DNA from 3 places in the Luteimonas sp. A611 genome. Region 1 is predicted to be linked to each of the others. Evidence: riboswitches for the same ligand, from Rfam matches in the RefSeq annotation. Region 1 holds a riboswitch; each other region holds the start of a gene.

Evidence for each region. A riboswitch is a leader RNA that binds a small molecule or an ion and turns the genes downstream of it on or off. The one in region 1 is predicted to bind cobalamin.
Region 2: it holds a riboswitch for cobalamin, as region 1 does, so the genes downstream of both, ACW5EG_RS13410 (TonB-dependent receptor domain-containing protein) here and metE (5-methyltetrahydropteroyltriglutamate--homocysteine S-methyltransferase) in region 1, are expected to answer to the same signal.
Region 3: it holds a riboswitch for cobalamin, as region 1 does, so the genes downstream of both, ACW5EG_RS14645 (ribonucleoside-diphosphate reductase subunit alpha) here and metE (5-methyltetrahydropteroyltriglutamate--homocysteine S-methyltransferase) in region 1, are expected to answer to the same signal.

Annotation. Positions count from the first base shown of each region.
Region 1 covers NZ_JBSVRP010000001.1:2,166,217-2,172,009, reverse strand. Annotated here, with positions in the region: partial or broken gene ACW5EG_RS09710 (TonB-dependent receptor plug domain-containing protein) at 1-6, opposite strand, end outside; gene ACW5EG_RS09705 (DUF2946 family protein) at 65-397, opposite strand; gene metE (5-methyltetrahydropteroyltriglutamate--homocysteine S-methyltransferase) at 555-2,843, opposite strand; cobalamin riboswitch at 3,032-3,268, opposite strand; gene ACW5EG_RS09695 (nitric oxide reductase activation protein NorD) at 3,424-5,448, opposite strand; gene ACW5EG_RS09690 (AAA family ATPase) at 5,459-5,793, opposite strand, start outside.
Region 2 covers NZ_JBSVRP010000003.1:26,673-32,465, reverse strand. Annotated here, with positions in the region: gene ACW5EG_RS13415 (hypothetical protein) at 1-296, shown strand, start outside; gene ACW5EG_RS13410 (TonB-dependent receptor domain-containing protein) at 349-2,214, opposite strand; cobalamin riboswitch at 2,328-2,558, opposite strand; gene ACW5EG_RS13405 (TfoX/Sxy family protein) at 2,608-2,988, opposite strand; gene ACW5EG_RS13400 (GAF domain-containing protein) at 2,985-3,467, opposite strand; gene bioD (dethiobiotin synthase) at 3,594-4,265, shown strand; gene ACW5EG_RS13390 (efflux RND transporter permease subunit) at 4,420-5,793, opposite strand, start outside.
Region 3 covers NZ_JBSVRP010000003.1:324,826-330,618, forward strand. Annotated here, with positions in the region: gene ACW5EG_RS14640 (TonB-dependent receptor) at 1-1,443, opposite strand, end outside; cobalamin riboswitch at 1,819-2,045, shown strand; gene ACW5EG_RS14645 (ribonucleoside-diphosphate reductase subunit alpha) at 2,214-4,688, shown strand; gene ACW5EG_RS14650 (ribonucleotide-diphosphate reductase subunit beta) at 4,828-5,793, shown strand, end outside.

The DNA of each region.
Region 1 (5,793 bases):
CGACATGTTGGCTCCAAGGCACAAGGACGCGACGCGAAGGTCGCGCGGGCGGATGGCTTGTGGCTCAGGACAGGAGCGGCGGGCCTTGCGAACCAAGGCCGCGAAGGTTGCGCAGCGGCCTCGCGATCCGCGTGCAGCCTCGCAATGCAGGCAGTTGCGCCGCCCACAACAGCAGCGCGAACAAAAGCGCCAGCACCAGCGGTGCCGGCGTGGTGAGCGCGCAATAGCCGCAGGCATCGTCGTCCGCCGACGGCAGGTTCGCAGGCTGCTCCACGTCGCCCACGAAGGGCGAGACGTCGATCAGCTTCATGCCCGCCTTGGTGCACATTTCCATCAGGATCAGTGCGCCATCCGGCATCGAGGCGGCCAGCACGCGGCTGACGGCCGGCGCGGCCACGGCAGCAGCATGGCCACGAGGGCGAGCAGCGCCATGTGCCTGGAGAAGGGCGTCGACCGGTTCATGCGGGCGCCAGTATAGGCACGTGCCCCGGCACGTCGCAGGCCGGGAAAGCAGCGGCGCGCCGCCGCCGGGTCGTTGGCGGCGCGCCGTCCGCTCACGCGGCTACGACCTCCGCGCGCAGTCTCCGCGCCGCCTCCACCATGGCTTCAAGCGCGGCGCGGGCTTCCCGCCAGCCACGCGTTTTCAGGCCACAGTCGGGGTTGACCCAGATCTGCTCGGGCGCGAGCACTGCCTTCGCCTTGGCCAGCAACCTGCCCATCTCGGCATGGTCGGGCACGCGCGGCGAGTGGATGTCGTAGACACCAGGCCCGATCTCGTTGGGGTAGCGGAACTTCACGAACGCGTCCAGAAGCTCCATGCGCGAGCGCGATGTTTCGATGGAGATCACGTCCGCGTCCATCGCCGCCACCGCCTCGATGATGTCGTTGAACTCCGAGTAGCACATGTGCGTGTGGATCTGGGTCTCGTCCTCCACGCCCGATGCGGTGATGCGGAAGCACCGCACTGCCCAGTCGAGGTATTCCTGCCACTCCGCGCGACGCAGCGGGAGGCCTTCGCGCAGGGCAGGTTCGTCGACCTGGATGATGCCGATCCCGGCAGCCTCCAGGTCCAGCACCTCGTCGCGCAGGGCCAGCGCGATCTGCTGGCAGGTCTGCGCACGCGGCTGGTCGTCGCGCACGAACGACCACTGCAGCACCGTCACCGGTCCGGTCAGCATGCCCTTCATCGGCCTGTCGGTCAGCGACTGCGCATGGCGCGACCAGCGCACCGTCATCGGCGCCGGCCGGCTGACATCGCCGAAGATGATCGGCGGCTTCACGCAGCGCGAGCCGTAGCTCTGCACCCAGCCGCTGCCGGTGAATGCAAAGCCGTCGAGCTGCTCGCCGAAGTATTCGACCATGTCGTTGCGTTCGAACCCGCCGTGCACCAGCACGTCCAGGCCGATCTCCTCCTGCACCCGCACGCAGCGCTCGGTTTCAAGCGCTATGAAGGCGTCGTAGTCCGATTCGCTCAAGCGCCCCGATCGCAGCCCGGCCCGTGCATCGCGCACCTGCTTGGTCTGCGGGAACGAGCCGATTGTGGTGGTGGGGAACAGGGGCAGGCCGAAGCGCTGTCGCTGTGCGACCCTGCGCTGGACGTAGGGTGAGCTGCGCCTGTCCACGGCCGCGCCCATCGCTGCGACACGATCGGCAACCTCCGGCCTGTGGACCCGGGGCGATCGCCGTCTGGCTTCGATCCGCTCGCGCGCCAGCGCCAGCGACGAGTCGGCCGACACCAGCCCGTTCAGCGCATCGGCCAGCACGCGCAGCTCCTCGAGCTTCTGCCGCGCGAATGCAAGCCACCTGTGGAGGTCGGCAGGCAGCGAACGTTCCAGCGTCACGTCGAGCGGGCTGTGCAGCAGCGAGCAGGACGGGGCGACCTGCAGTCGTTCGCCGCCGCGCCGGTCGTGGGCGCGCCGCGCCAGCGCCAGTGCCTGGTCCAGGTCCGTGCGCCAGACGTTGCGCCCGTCCACGAGGCCCAGCGACAGCACGCGGTCGGCTGGCCAAGCGTCCAGTACCGCGTCAAGCTGCTCCGGTGCGCGGACCAGGTCGACGTGCAGGCCCTCGACGGACAGCGAGCACGCCGTCACCAGGTTGTCGCCCAGCGCGCCGAAGCACGTCGCCAGCAGCAGCCGCGGCCGCGACACCCGTGCCAGCGTGGCATAAGTGTGGCGATAGGCGGCCTGCTCCGATGCGTCCTGGTCGAGCGCCAGGCAGGGCTCGTCGATCTGCACCCATTCGGCGCCGGCCTCGCGCAGCTTTCCGAGCAGGTCGGCATATGCGGCAACCAGGTCGGGCAGCAGCTCCAGCCGGTCGCCGCCATCGACAGATTTGGACAGCAGCAGGAAGCTCGCCGGGCCGAGCAGGACAGGGCGCGCCTTCGCTCCGGCCGCCTTCGCTTCCAGGAACTCTGCAATGGGCTTGTCGCCACGCAGGCGGAAGGTCTGCCCGGCCTCGAGTTCGGGCACCAGGTAGTGGTAGTTGGTGTCGAACCACTTGGTCATTTCCAGCGCCGGCAGGTCCAAGTCCTCCGTCTGCAGGCCCCGCGCCATCGCGAAGTAGGCCTGGAGCGGGTCGGCGTCGGCCAGCGCGCGGTAGCGGGCGGGAATCGCGTCGAACAGGAACGCGGTGTCCAGCACGTGGTCGTAGAGCGAAAAATCGTTGCAGGGCACGGTGTCCGCGCCTGCGGCATGCTGCAGCTGCCAGTGGCGAAGGCGCAGCGCCTGCGCCTGGTCCTGCAATTCCGCGGCGGACGTATCGCCCCGCCAGAATGCCTCGACCGCGCGCTTGAGCTCGCGCCTGGCGCCGATGCGGGGAAATCCCAGGTTTGTCACGGTGGTCATCGTGCTTGTCCTCGATTCGGAGTGAACGAAGAACGAAGGAACCGCGCAGGCTCCCCACGACACGGCAGGCGCCCACGCCAGCGACCTTCGCCCCCTCGGGCGAACCGGTGCCGTCGGACATGCGCGGACTTCCATGCCAGGTCGGGCATGGGCTTCCCGCGCACCCTTCGGGCGCCAGGTCAGACAGGGATCGCTCCCTGGCCGAGGCAGGTCTTCGGGCTCGTGGACCCGGCCGGCCGAAGCCGTCCACCTACTGCCCGCCGCTTCCCGGTCCGCCAGGACCAGTGCTTGTGGCGAGGGTCGTTTCCACACACCGCTGCGGGGCAGCGCCGGAATGGGGCCCCGAAGGCCCGCACCGGACTTCCCAATTAAATATATCTCTCTATCGCAATAGAGAGATATATACCTTCGGCGGGCGCAACGTTACCCCGCTGCACGTGCCCGGTCAATCATCAGTGGGGCCGCCTGCCTGGAGCGACCGCCGCCGGAAGCTGCGGAACGGCAGCCGGGACCGGAGGCCGCCGGGGGCGTTGGCGCAGCAACCTGATCGGCCAGGCATGGAACGCGTGCGCGACTGCCGTCATCGCGCCAGCAGGCGCTTGGTCCAGTCCAGCAGCACCAGCGGCAGGCGCTCGGGCGTCGACAACAGGGCGTAGTGGCCCGGTCCGAATACCTTGGGCAGGTAGCCCGGGGCCTGCAGGTCCACCGTCAGGCAGAACGGGAAGACGCCCTGCAGCCGCGCTTCGGTGACCGACTGGCGCATGTCCTCGACGCCGAACAGGCCGTCGTAGCGGTCGGCGTCGTTGGGCTTGCCGTCCGACAGCATCAGCAGCAGGCGATGCTCGGCGGGTTGGCGCATCAGCAACGCCGTCGCATGGCGGATGGCGGCGCCGGCGCGGGTGTAGTTTTCCGGTTCAAGACCGGCGATGCGCAGCGCCACTTCCTGCCCGTACGGCTCGTCGAAGTCCTTGAGCATGCGCATGATCACGCCGTGCGGGCCTTCGCCTGAAAACGACATCACGCAGAACGGTTCGCCCAGGCCCTGCAGGGCCATGCACACCAGCAGCAGCGCCTCGCGTTCGACGTCGATGACGCGCCGGCGATCGCCGATGAAACCGTCGGTGGAGCCGCTGGCATCGACCAGCAGGCAGACCGCGATGCTGCGCCGGCCCGGCCGCCGTGCCTCGTACAACCCTTCGCGCAGGAAGCCGCCCGCGCGCAGGTCGGCGCGGCCTTCCACGCAGGCGTCGATGTCGATGTCCTCGCCGTCGCTCTGCCGGCGCAGGCGCACGCGTTCGGGCCGCAACGCCTCGAACTGGCGGCGAATGCCGTCCAGGTGTGAGCGGTGGCGGGCGAGCGTGGCGTCGATCCACGCGGGATCGCCGTGCACCGGCGCGATCAGGCGCACCGTGGTGCCGTGTTCGATGTAGGACGCGTCCGCATGATTCCATTCGGGATAGCGGAAGCGCGCGTCGCCTTCGCCGTCGCCCTTGAACTCGAGTATTGCGCGACTGGCCGGCGGGTCGTCCGACAGCAGCACTTCGCGCGGCGGGTCGGGCGCGGCGATCATGCGCGTCGATGCCAGCTCCGAGAGCATGTCGCCGTATTCGTCGGCGCTGGTCTCGTCGTCGCGATCGACCGGTCGCTGCAGGCCGAAGGGATCCTCGGCGACCTCGTGCGGGGCGTCCTGCTGGATCATCCACACGCCGGGCTCGCCTGGCTTGTCCTCGTCCTCGACCGCATCGCGCCCTTCGGGCCGGCGCTCCATCCGCGCGCTGCGCACCGGCCGGTCGTCGTCGACCGCGGACGGCGCGCCGTCGACGAGGTGGGCGGTGGCGCCGCCGGTCGTGCGCAGTTCACCGGTCCACCAGTCACGGTACAGCGGCATCGGCCCGAGCCGACGCGATTCGGCGGCGCTGATGGACCACTCCCGCAGCAGCCGTTCCGCCTGTGCCAGGGAATCCCCGACCGCATGAGCCGCTGGCGTGGGAGACGACGCCAGATCGCGCTCCAGGATGTCGCGCACCAGCCGCTCCAGCGGCTGTCGTGCCGGCGCGAAGTCGGCCAGGGGTGGCCGAGCCGCAAGCGCCAGCCGGCGCAGTCGTCGCAGCGCCGGCACCAGTCCGGGGAACGACCGTGCGATGTCGTCCTCGGCGGCCTGCGCCTCCAGCACCAGCGCGGTGTCGCGCAGCAGCGCATCACGCTGCTGGACGATCGCCTGTGCGTTGCCGCGCATGGCCCGGCGCGCCTGCTGCATGGCCATCGCGCGATACAGCTCGGACGCTTCCACCGCGTCGCAGGTATCCAGGTGCGTGGGCAGCCAGATGGTGTCGCCGCTGGTGGCCGGCAGTGCCTGCCGGTGGCGTGGATACGCAGGCGCGTGGAACAGCCGGTGCAGCAGGGTCGGCCGCGCCGGGGGCAGGGCGACCCGCATCGGAAGGCTGGTGCCGCAGGCGGCCGACAGCAGCAGGTCCAGGCGCCGCGCCAGCGATGCCAGCGCTATGGGTGCGTCGGGCTCGCGCGCGTAATGCCGGCGCCAGGTGTCGCGGATGAATACCGTCGCATGTCGCGCTGCATCGACGACGACGTCTTCGGCTTCGGCCATGTCGGCCGGCCTAGGGGAACATCGCGTCGACGAGTTCGCGCATCGCGCCGAGCAGGGTTGGATCGTCGCTCAGCGGCGAGATCACCGCCGCGTTGCAGGCCTCGCGCACGCCGATGCCGCTGGCGACCAGGCGACCGGCGGCGATCAGCAGCCGCGTGCTTGGCACCTCGGCCAGCCCGCGATCGCGCAGCGAGCGCACGCGCACCGCCAGCTCGACCAGCGCGACCGCAGTGCCGCGGTCCACGCCGCTCTCGGTAACGACAATCGCCGCTTCGGCCGGCGGTTCGGGAAAGCCCAGCTCGATCGCCACGAAACGCTGGCGCGTGCTCGGCTTGAGGTCCTTGA
Region 2 (5,793 bases), on a different contig from region 1:
AGCAGCAGACGGGCAGCGCGCGCGCGGATGCGCTGCGCGACGTGGGCGACCGCTGCCTGCTGGTGGCCGGGCTGTTCCCGGCGCTGGCGAAGCGGCGCCGGGTGAGCGTGGACTATTTCGTCGACCTGGGGCGCGGCGCCTACCAGGGCGTGGCCGAAGCAGGGCGCGACGCCTATGCCGAGCTGTTCGCGCGCCTGGCCGCCAGCTACCGCGAGCTGGTCGCGGTGCTGCAGGGCGTACGCGCGCTGCGCGACCCGCGCATGCTCTCCGCCCCCGGCGGGACCGTGCTGCACTGACCGCGCCCACCGCGGGCACCAGGCGCGCGATGGGCGGGGCCAGTGCAAGGGCTCAGCGCGGCGCGGGCCGCCAGCGCAGGGTGAGCTGGTACTCGCGCCCGGGCTGGTAGTACCAGGCCACCGACTCGTACTGGCGGTCGAACAGGTTGCTGGCGCGCGCGGCGAGGCTCCAGTCGCGACCGAGGTCGTACTCCAGGCGCAGGTCGGTGGTCGCGTGGCCGCCCAGGCGCACGCGGTTGGCAGCATCGTCGTAGCGCGCGCCGGCGCCCTGCACGCTCAGGCCCGCGCGCAGGGGGCCGAAGTCGCGGTCGATGTCGATGCGGCCGGTGGTGCGCGCGCGCCGCGCAAGCAGCCGGTCGTGGTTGGCGCTGCCGCTGCGGTCGCGCGGATCGGTGTGGCTGAGCTGGGCCGACAGGTCGAAGCCTGCCCACGCGGTGTCGACGGTGAATTCGGCGCCGCGGATGCGCGCCTGGTCGATGTTGCTGCCCACGCCGAGGAAGTCCGGCGGCGGGTACACGAACACGATCAGGTCGTCGATGCGGCTCTCGTACACGTCCAGCGACCAGCGGTGGCCGGCCGCGGTGCGCGACAGGCCGAGGTTGAGGCTGCGCGAGGTTTCCGGCTGCAGCCAAGGGCTTTCGGAGCCGGGGTAGTAGAGGTCGTTGAAGGTCGGCGCCTTGAAGCCAGTGGCCGCATTGGCAGACAACCGCAGGCCGTTGCCCAGCGCCGTGCCCCAGCCGAGGCTGCCGGTGAGATGGTTGCCGAACTGCGCGTTGTCGTCGTTGCGTACGCTGGCCTGCAGCCGCTGCCTGCCGACGCGACCGTCGTAGGCGAGGAACACGCCGGTGTTGTCACGGGCATCGACGGTATAGGGGACCAGGCTGTCGACCTGGTCGTCCAGATGGTCGACGCCCGCGGTCAGCAGATGGCCGGGGCGGAGCTGCAGGTCGCCCTGGAGCGAAGCGCTGTCGCGGCGGGTGACGAAGGCGCTGCGGAGCTCCTCGGCCTGGTAGTCGTCGGAGCGATCCTGGCTGCGTCCCAGGGCCGCAGTGAGTTCCAGTCGCCCGCCCTGCGGCGCATGCCGCAGCTGCAGCGCACTGACCTGCTGGCGCACCTCGGAGCGGTTGGTCCAGGAGCCGTCGAACTCGGTGTCGCCATCGGCCTGCAGGAAGCTGCCCTCCAGCTCGAACGCCTCGCCCATCTGCACTCCACCGCGCAGGCCCAGCGAGACGTTGCGATAGCCGTCGTCGTCGGGTTCGTCGGCGAAGCAGCCCTGGAACAGCGCGCCCGAGCCGCGGCAGGCGTTGAAGCCGTCGGTGGAATCGTAGGCGCCGTGCACGCCGAGCCAGCCGCGCGCGCCGCGCAGGTCGAAGCCGCCGCCCAGCTCGCGGCTGCCGTGGCTGCCCATTCCGAGGGTGAGGCTTGGCGCCAAACCCTGCGTTTGCGCGCGCCGGGTGAAGATCTGGATCACGCCGCCGATCGCCTCGGAGCCGTACAGGCTCGAGCGCGGGCCGCGAATGATCTCGATGCGCTCGATCTGCGCCAGCGGCAGGTCCTGGATCGCGGGCATGCCGGCGGTGGCCGAGTTCATCTTGATGCCGTCGACCAGCACCAGCACGTGGTCGGACTCGGCGCCGCGCAGGTACAGGCTGCTGAGCTTGCCGCGGCCGCCGGTGTTGCCGACGTCGATGCCGGCGCGCCCGCGCAACAGGCCGATCAGGTCGCGCGCCTGGCTGCGCTCGATCTGCGCGCGGTCGATCACCTGGGCGGGCACCAGGCTTTCGGCCAGGGCCACCTCGGTGCGGGTGCCGGTGACCACCACTTCGTCGAGGTCGGTGGCCGACTGGGCCAGTGCCACGATGGGCAGGGCCGCGGCCACCGCCGCGGAGATCAGGGAAAGGGAACAACGGTTCAACATCGCATCGGCTCCATCGCGCGCCCCGCGCGCCTTGCATGGCATGGAGTTGCGCGCGGAGAGATGGCGGACGGGCACACGACGGCGCACGGCACGCCGCGACGCCCTCCGCATCGCAACCAGTGGACTCCAGGGCCGGTCTCCGGACTCGCGGGTTGGGGCAGGTGTGCCCCGGTCGCCGCGCCTTCCCATGCGTGTGCACAGTGGCGGATGCGGCGGCCGTACTCGCTTACCGTTGCGGGGGCAGTGCCGGGATGACCGCGTCGCGTTGCGACGACGGCGTCACCGGCTTCCCGTTTCAGCCCTTGGACGAAGATCCGCGGGCCACCCTGGAGCTGGCGGCATTGTACGGGAAGGGTGCGTGCGGCGGCGCGTGCTGCGACGCGCGCAGGTGGCTCAGTCGCGGTCGCCGCCGCGGTCGGGCTCGTCGAGGAAGCCGAACGAGGCGGACGGGGTTTCTTCCTGATGGTGGGTGGTGGTCACCGGCGCGGCGGCAGGACGCCCGCGCGGCAGCGGCAGCTCGGCCGTTGCGGCCTCGACTGCGGCCACCAGCTCCACGCGGCGTTGCTCCGGCACTTCCTGCCAGTGGCAATCGCGCAGCGCGCCTTCGAGTGCATAGAGCAGGTTGAGGCTGGGCTTGAAGCCGGCGCGGCGCACGCGCATGAAGGCGTCCACCGGACCGGCGCCGACCAGGTCCTGCTCGGTACGCAGCCCCACCTGGCGCAGCCAGGCGGCGGATTTCGGACCGATGTTGCGCATCTTCAGCGGTGCATTCATGACAGGGATTCGACCCAGATGCGGGCGATGGCTTCCAGCCCTTCCTGATCTTCAACGTCGAAACGGGCCGGCTCCGGACTGTCGATGTCGAACACGCCAACCAGCGTGTCTCCGTGCAGCAGCGGCACCACCAGCTCCGATCGCGACGCGGAGTCGCAGGCGATGTGGCCGGGGAAGGCGTGCACGTCGTCGATCCGCTGGGTCTGGCGGCTGCTTGCGGCCGCGCCGCACACGCCCTTGTCGAGCGGGATGCGCACGCAGGCGGGCAAGCCCTGGAACGGGCCGACCACCAGCTCGGTGCCGTCATGGAAATAGAAGCCGACCCAGTTCAGCCCGGGCAGCGCGTGGTAGACCAGCGCGGACAGGTTGGCGGCGTTGGCGATGCGGTCGTGTTCGCCATGCAGCAGCGCGCGTGCCTGTTGTGCGAGCTGGGCGTACTGCTGCGGCTTGTCGCCGCTTAGACTTGCTGCAGTGAACATGCGGGCAGTGTAGCAGCGCGTGCACGACCCCTCCGGAGGACGGATGAAACACGGTCCAGAACGCGCCGCGGCCTGCCTGTGCATACGCGCGCTGCGGACGTCGAAACGGAAGGACGGGGGCGCGCGGTGAGCCAGGCCTGGTTCGTCACCGGCACCGACACCGGCGTGGGCAAGACCTTCGCGTCGGTGGCGCTGCTGCATGCGTTGCGCGCGCGCGGGCTGCGTGCGGTCGGGATGAAGCCGGTGGCCAGCGGCTGCGAACATGGCGCCGATGGCTGGCAGAACGAAGATGCGCTCGCGCTGCGGGCCGCGAGTGATCCAGTGCCGGACTACGCCGACGTGAATCCGTTCGCACTGCCGGTTGCCACCGCGCCGCAGCTTGCCGCGCGCGATGCGGGCATCGTGGTGACGCTGCCGCCGCTGCTGGATGCGTTCGCGCGCTTGTCGGCCAGCGCCGATGCAGTGGTGGTCGAGGGTGCCGGCGGCTGGCTGGCGCCGATGGGCGATGGCCTGGAGCAATCGGCGATGGCGCGCGCGGTGGGCGGGCAGGTGATGCTGGTGGTGGGGCTGCGGCTGGGCTGCCTCAGCCATGCACGTCTGACTGCGAAGGCGATCGAAGCAGACGGTTGCCGGCTGGCGGGGTGGATCGGCAACCGCGTCGATCCGGCATTCGATCGCGTCGACGATTACCTGGCGCTGTTGCGCGAGGCGCTGCCCGCGCCGTGCATGGGCGTGCTGCGGCATGCGGTGGGTGGCGATGGTGCTGTTGCGGCGAAGGAGCTGGTGCTGCCGGAGTGAGCGGCTGCGGCCTGCCCCCCACCCCAACCCTCCCCCGCACGCGGGGGAGGGAGCAGGGCAGTCGGCAGGTCGGTTCAGGCGCGAAGGCCTGTTTTAACTCCCTCCCCCGCCCGCGGGGGAGGGCTGGGGTGGGGGCAACCGGCGAGCGCGTCCCTCAACCGTGCTGCGGCTGCGGCGCCTCCGGTGCGTCATCCGCTTCGGCCGCGTTCTCACGGCCCCGGTCGCGCGCATGGTCGCGCGCCAGGTACAGGTAGTACGCCGGCAGCACGAACAGGGTGAACATCGTGCCGATGGTCATGCCCGAGGCGATCACGGTGCCCATCGAGAAGCGCGAAGCCGCGCCCGGCCCCTTGGCGATCAGCAGCGGAATCATCGCGAACACCAGTGCGGCGGTGGTCATCAGCACCGGGCGCAGGCGGATCGCGGTGGCCTGCTCGATCGCCTCGCGCTTGGACAGGCCCTGCTCCTGCAGCTTGTTGGCGAACTCCACGATCAGGATGCCGTGCTTGGAGATCACGCCCACCAGGGTCACCAGGCCGACCTGGGTGTAGATGTTGATGCTCATCCCCGGGAACGCCTCGATCCCGGCGAAACCAAGGACGCCGCTGGCGATCGCCAGCACGTTGAGCGTCAGCAGCGCGCCGCAGATCGCCATCGGCACGGTCAGCAGCATGATCGTGGCATCGCGGAAGCTCTCGAACTGCGCCGACAGCACCAGGAAGATGACGATCAGCGCCAGTCCGAGGGTCATCAGCATCGCCGAGCCCTCCTGCTTGAACTGTCGCGACTCGCCGGCGTAGTCGACGGTGTAGCCCTGCGGCAGCACGTCGCGCGCGGCTTCGTCCAGGATCGCCAGCGCTTCGCCCTTGCTCACGCCGGGGCGCGGGGCGAAGGTGATCGACACCGCATTGAGCTGCTGGAAGCGCTTTAGCGACTGCGGCTGCGCGCTTTCCTGCAGCGTGACCAGGGTCGACAGCGGGATCAGGTCGCCGTTGCGGGTGCGGGTGTAGTAGTTCTGCAGGTCGGAGGCGTTGAGGCGGTCGCTGCGCTGCACCTGCGGGATCACCAGGTAGGAGCGGTTCTGCATCGCGAAGCGGTTGGTGTAGCCGCCCGAGAGCATCGCCGCCATGTCGGCCGCGAGCGTGCGCATGTCGATGCCCAGCGAGGCCGCCTTGTCGCGGTCGATGTGCACCTCGATGCGTGGCTTGTCGATCTTCAGGTCCTTGTCGAGGAAGATGAAGCGCTTGCTCTCCATCGCCCGCGCCAGGATCGCGTCGGCCAGTTCGGCGAGCTGGGCCAGCTCGCCCACGCCGCCGATGATGAACTCGCCGCCGCCGTCGCCGCCGGCGCTGGGCAGCGAGGGTGGCACCAGGGCGAAGGTGTTGAGGCCGGTGACGTCGCTGAACTTCGGCTGCAGATCCTGCTCGAGCACCTGCTTGGTCGAGCGGCTGCGTTCGCTCCAGGGCTTGAGCACGAAGCCGGCCATCGCCATCGGGCTGGCGCCGCCGCCGCTGCCGCCGAAGCCGCC
Region 3 (5,793 bases), on a different contig from region 1:
GGTGTCGACCACCCGCACCTGGGTCTTGAAGGCACGTCCGCCCAGTCCCAGCGTCCACTGCGGATTGAGGTGGATCGAGGCTTCGCCGAACAGCGCCTGCTCCTTGCCGGTGACCTTCGAATAGAAGGCGTTGAACACATCGCCGTCGGGCGAGACCACCGCGCCGGTGCCCGGTCCGAAGCGCGGGTTGGTGGAGCCATCGAGCTGCGCGGCGAAGCCCGGCGCGCCCAGCTGCTCGTACAGGTGTTTCTCGGTGTCGAACACCATCGCGCCCAGCAGCCACTCGAAGCGGTCGTTGTCGGCCGAGGCCAGGCGCAGCTCGTAGCTGTTGCCGGTGCTTTCGCCGCCGCTGTTGACGAACAGCGGGCCGGCCGAATCGGTGCCCAGGTCGGCGTTGTAGAAGTCCAGGTAGGGCGTGAGGTCGAAACGCCAGTCCTGCGATTTCTGCTGGCGCGAGGCCAGCGCGGTCAGCGTGCCCCAGCCCAGGTCCTGGTCCCAGCGCAGGCTGTGCAATTCGATGTCGGTCTCGGTGAACTCGGGCGTGGAGGTGTAGCGCACCAGGTCACCGAGTTCCGGGATGCGGTAGGCGTTGTCGTCCGAATCGATGGTCTGCAGCAGGCTCAGCCAGGTCAGCGTGGTGGCCTCGCTCGGGGTCAGCACCATCGACAGGCGGCCGCCGGAGACGGACAGGTCGTTGGCGCCGTCCTCGCCGGTGCCGAGGTTGTCGATGTAGCCCGGCGCGCTGCGCTGCTGCGCCACGGCGCGGATCGCGAACACGTCCTGCTTCACCGGCACGTTGACCATGCCCTTGAGCGTGTAGCCGATATCGGCGTTGCGCGTCGACGACAGTCCGGCCTCGACCGCAGCATCGAAGCCGGAGGCATCGGCGGTGTTGGCGATGTAGTTGATCGCCCCGCCCATCGAGGCCGAGCCGAACAGCGAGCCCTGCGGGCCGCGCAGCACTTCCACCCGGTTGAGGTCGAAGGCGTCGATGTCGGGGATCGCGATGGTCCAGCCCGGCTCGATCAGCGGCACGTCGTTGAGGAAATAGCCGGTGGTCGGCTGGCCCTGCGGATTGCCGGCGCTGGTGGAGATGCCGCGCACCACCACGTGCGAGACGCCCGGCTGGTAGCTGTTGAAGACCACGCCCGGCGTCTTCTGCACGTAGTCGGCCAGCGACTGCGCGCCCAGGTCCTGCAGCTGCTGCTGGGTGACCGCCGACACCGACGCCGGCACTTCGCGCACCGACTGCTCGCGCTTGGCGGCGGTGACGATCACGCGGTCGAGTTCGATGGCGCCCTCTGCAGCCGCGGTGTCCTGCTGCTGCGTGTCCTGCGGTGCGGCAGCGGCCAGGCCGGCGCTGCTCGCCAGCGCGATGGCGACGGCCAGGCGCAGGCGCCGGCAGCCGTGCGCGACAACGTCGTATCCGAAACGGTTCTGCATGTCTGTCTCCCCATGTGTTCCGGCCAGCCCGGCCCTGCAGGTCGCAGGGGAGGCGCCGACACTTCGAATATGCGCGCGGCAATGGGAACCAGTTGCGTCGCGGGGGCCGGATGCCGTCGCATTCAGGCCAAGCGGGGTGAATGCAGGCACGGCGCGCACACAGACGCGCATCTGTCGGGAGTCGCCAGGCTTCGCGACGTTTCGGATTCGGTGCGCGAAGGGCGCGGCTGGCCGACGTGGAGGCCGACTGCGCATCTCACGCATTCGGTGGAGGGCGCACGGGTGGCCGTGTCGGGGCAGGCGTGGACGTTCGCGCGCGGCGGTCGTCGGTTCCACAGACCACAACATTTTCGGTTGACCGCAAAACCCGACCACACTATCTTGTGCCCTGTCGGTTCTCCGCACCTGGTGCGGGGATGAAAAGGGAAGCCGGTGACGCCAGCCCGCAAGGCTCGGCCAGTCCGGCACTGCCCCGCAGCGGTAATCGGGAACGAACCCGCCACCAGCACTGGAGCCTGCGCTCCGGGAAGCGGCGGGGGAGGTGGACGCCACGGCGTCCGGGCCCGTGAGTCCGAAGACCTGCCGACAGCCGCGCGCATGCACGCCGCGCGGTGCCGGCCGCGGAATCTCCGGGGGGAGATGGCTGGTGGAGCAGTTCGGGCCGCGCCATGCGCAGTCCCGGATTCTGCGACGCCGCCTGTCCACCCTGCCTCCAACGCCACGCTCGCCTGCGAGGGACAGGCCGGCCGTGCGCCACGCATGGAGGACGCATGAGCCAACACCACGACACCCGCGGCGACATCGCGGTCGCAACGCGCGCCGGCGCCACCGGCTCCGACGCGCCCTCGCCGGGCCGTGACCACGACATTGCGGACGCGCGCGACGACATCGTGCCCGCGCCCGGCGCCGATCCGGGCCGCGCCGACACCGCGGCCGTCGCCGTCGCGGCATCCACCTGGATCACCAAGGAAGCCGGCAACCGCCGCATCCCCTTCGACCGCGCCCGCCTGGAGCGCGCCATCGACCGCGTCCACGCCGAGTTCCCGCAGCTGGACATCGCCGACTACAAGCGCAGCGTGCTGGGCTTCGTCGAGCGCAAGGACGCGGTGAACGCCGACGATCTGGTCGACCACCTGATCCGCGAGGCCGAGGCACGCGTCGACGTGGCCGCACCGGAATGGGAGATGTTCGCCGCACGCCTGTACCTGCATCGCCTGTACAAGCGCGCCGGCCGCAACCGCTTCTACGACGTCGAACAGAAGTACGGCTCCTATGTCGGCCTGCAGGAATCGCTGGCCGACCGCAACATCTATTCCAACGACATCCTGCGCGCCTACTCCAAGGAAGAGTTGATCGAGGCCGGCAAGATGATCGATCCCGGGCGCGACAGGCTACTGGCCTACAACGGCCTGTACCTGCTGGCCACGCGCTACCTGGCCACCGATCACGCGCGCAACGTGTACGAACTGCCGCAGGAGCGCTGGCTGACCATCGCGCTGTACCTGATGCAGGACGAGCGGCCGCGCGGGCGGCGCATGCAGCTGGTGGGCGAGGCCTACTGGGCGCTGTCGAACCTGTACATGACCGTGGCCACGCCGACGCTGCAGAACGCGGGCAAGGTGGGCGGGCAGCTGTCGAGCTGCTTCATCGACACGGTGGACGATTCGCTGCAGGGCATCTTCGATTCCAATACCGACATCGCGCGCGTGTCCAAGGGCGGTGGTGGCGTCGGCGCCTACATGGGCTTCGTGCGCTCGTCGGGATCGGCGATCCGCGGCGTGCCCAATTCGTCCGGCGGCGTGGTGCCGTGGATCAAGCAGCTCAACAACACCGCCGTATCGGTGGACCAGCTGGGCCAGCGCAAGGGCGCGGTCGCGGTGTACCTCGACATCTGGCACCGCGATATCGAGGCCTTCCTCGACCTGCGCCTCAACAACGGCGACCAGCGCCTGCGCGCGCACGACGTGTTCACCTCGGTCTGCATCCCCGACCTGTTCATGGAGGCGGTGGAACGCCGCGGCGACTGGTACCTGTTCGACCCGCACGAGGTGAAGCGGCTCAGGGGCTGGTACCTGCAGGACTTCTACGACGAATCGAGGGGCGAGGGCAGCTTCCGGCAGAAGTACGAGGAGGTGGTCAACGACGAGCGCATCGGCCGCAGGACGGTCAAGGCGATCGACCTGTTCAAGCGGATCATGGTGTCGCAGCTGGAGACCGGCAACCCGTTCATGTTCTACCGCGACGAGGTCAACCGGAAGAACCCGAACAAGCATGCGGGCATGGTGTACTCGTCCAACCTGTGCACCGAGATCCTGCAGAACATGAGCGCGACCCGGCTCATGCAGGAGATCATTTCCGGCAACCAGATCGTGACCACGCGTCAGGCCGGCGACTTCGTGGTCTGCAACCTGTCCTCGATCAACCTCGGGCGCGCCGTGCTGCCGGCCGAAGACCAGGGCGACCTGATCACCGACGTGCTCGAACGCCTGGTCCCGATCCAGGTGCGCATGCTCGACAACGTGATCGACCTCAACGCGTTGCCGGTGCCGCAGGCCACGATCACCAACCGCAAGTACCGCGCGATCGGCCTGGGCACCTTCGGCTGGCACCACCTGCTGGCGCGCAAGGGCATCCACTGGAACGAACCCGCGGCCGAGGACTTCAGCGACACGCTCTACGAGCGGATCAACTACCTGACCATCCAGGCCAGCATGGCGCTGGCGAAGGAGAAGGGCACCTACCCGGTGTTCACCGGCAGCGACTGGCACACCGGCGCCTACTTCCGCGACCGCGGCTACCACAGTCCGCAGTGGCTGGACCTGGCCGCGCAGGTCGGCGTGAACGGGCTGCGCAACGGCTGGCTGCTGGCGGTCGCGCCGAACATGTCGACCGCGCAGATCGCCGGCTCCACCGCCTCGATCGACCCGATCTACTCCGCGTTCTACTACGAGGAGAAGAAGGACTACCGGCGTCCGGTCGCCGCACCGGGCCTGTCGCTGGAGACCTGGCCGTACTACGAGAAGGGCGCGTACAAGCTCGACCAGTTCGCCAGCGTGCGCCAGAACGCGCGCCGCCAGCGGCATGTCGACCAGGCGATCAGCTTCAACCTGTACGTGCCCTCGACCATCCGCGCCAGCACCCTGCTCGAGCTGCACATGAGCGCCTGGCGCGAAGGGCTGAAAACCACCTACTACGTGCGTTCGAACGATATCGACATTACCGAATGCGAATGGTGTTCGAGCTGACGCGCTGATCTCCCTTCCCCCGCTTGCGGGGGAAGGTGCCGAAGGCGGATTGGGGGCATTCGAAGCGACCGGCTCGCCCCCACCCCAACCCTCCCCCGCAAGCGGGGGAGGGAGCAACAACAACCGACGAGATAGCACCATGTCCACAGCAGCCCCCCGCACCTCCACGCCACTCGAGCGCATCCGCATCCTCGAGCCACGCCATCCCAACCGTTCCACCGGGATCATCAACGGCAAGACCTCCGGCATCCTCAATTGGAACGACATTCCTTATCCGTCGTTCTACCGCGCCTACAAGGAGCTCTCGACCAACTTCTGGATTCCGGACGAGGTCGACATGAAGAGCGACGCGCGCCAGTACGGGGAGCTGTCGGCGCGCGAGAAGAACGCTTACGACTCGATCATCGGCCTGCTGGCCACGCTCGACTCGCCGCAGACACGCTTCATCTACAACGTCGCCGAGTACATCACCGACCCGGCCGCGCACGCCAACGCCGCGATCATCGGCCAGCAGGAAGTGATCCACAACGAAAGCTACAGCTACGTGCTGGCCTCGATCACCGACCTGGCCAACCAGAACCGGGTGTTCGAGCTCGCACGGACGCATCCGACAATCATCGCGCGCAACGCGCCGATCATGGCCTCGTACGACGACTTCATGCGGGAAAAGACCGCCGAGACCCTGCTGCGCGCGCTGGTCCAGTCCTCGATCCTGGAGGGCATCAACTTCTATTCCGGCTTCGCCTATTTCTACAACCTGGTGCGCCAGAACCGGATGGCCGGCACCGGCAAGATCATCAGCTTCATCAACCGCGACGAGCTGGCCCACACCAAGTTCATCAGCGAGGTGATCCGCGCCATCGTCGGCGAGAACCCGCAGCTGCAGACCCACGAGCTGACCGACTACGTGCACACCGCCTTCGCCCACGCGATCGAGCTGGAGACGCAGTGGACCGGCGAGGTGCTCGACGGCATCGACGGCATCGACGTGGACGAGATGATCCGCTACGTGAAGTACCGCGCCAACAAGATGGCCGGCATGCTCGGCATCGAGTCGATGTACCCGGACACCACCGACAACGTGATGCCGTGGATCAAGGCCTAC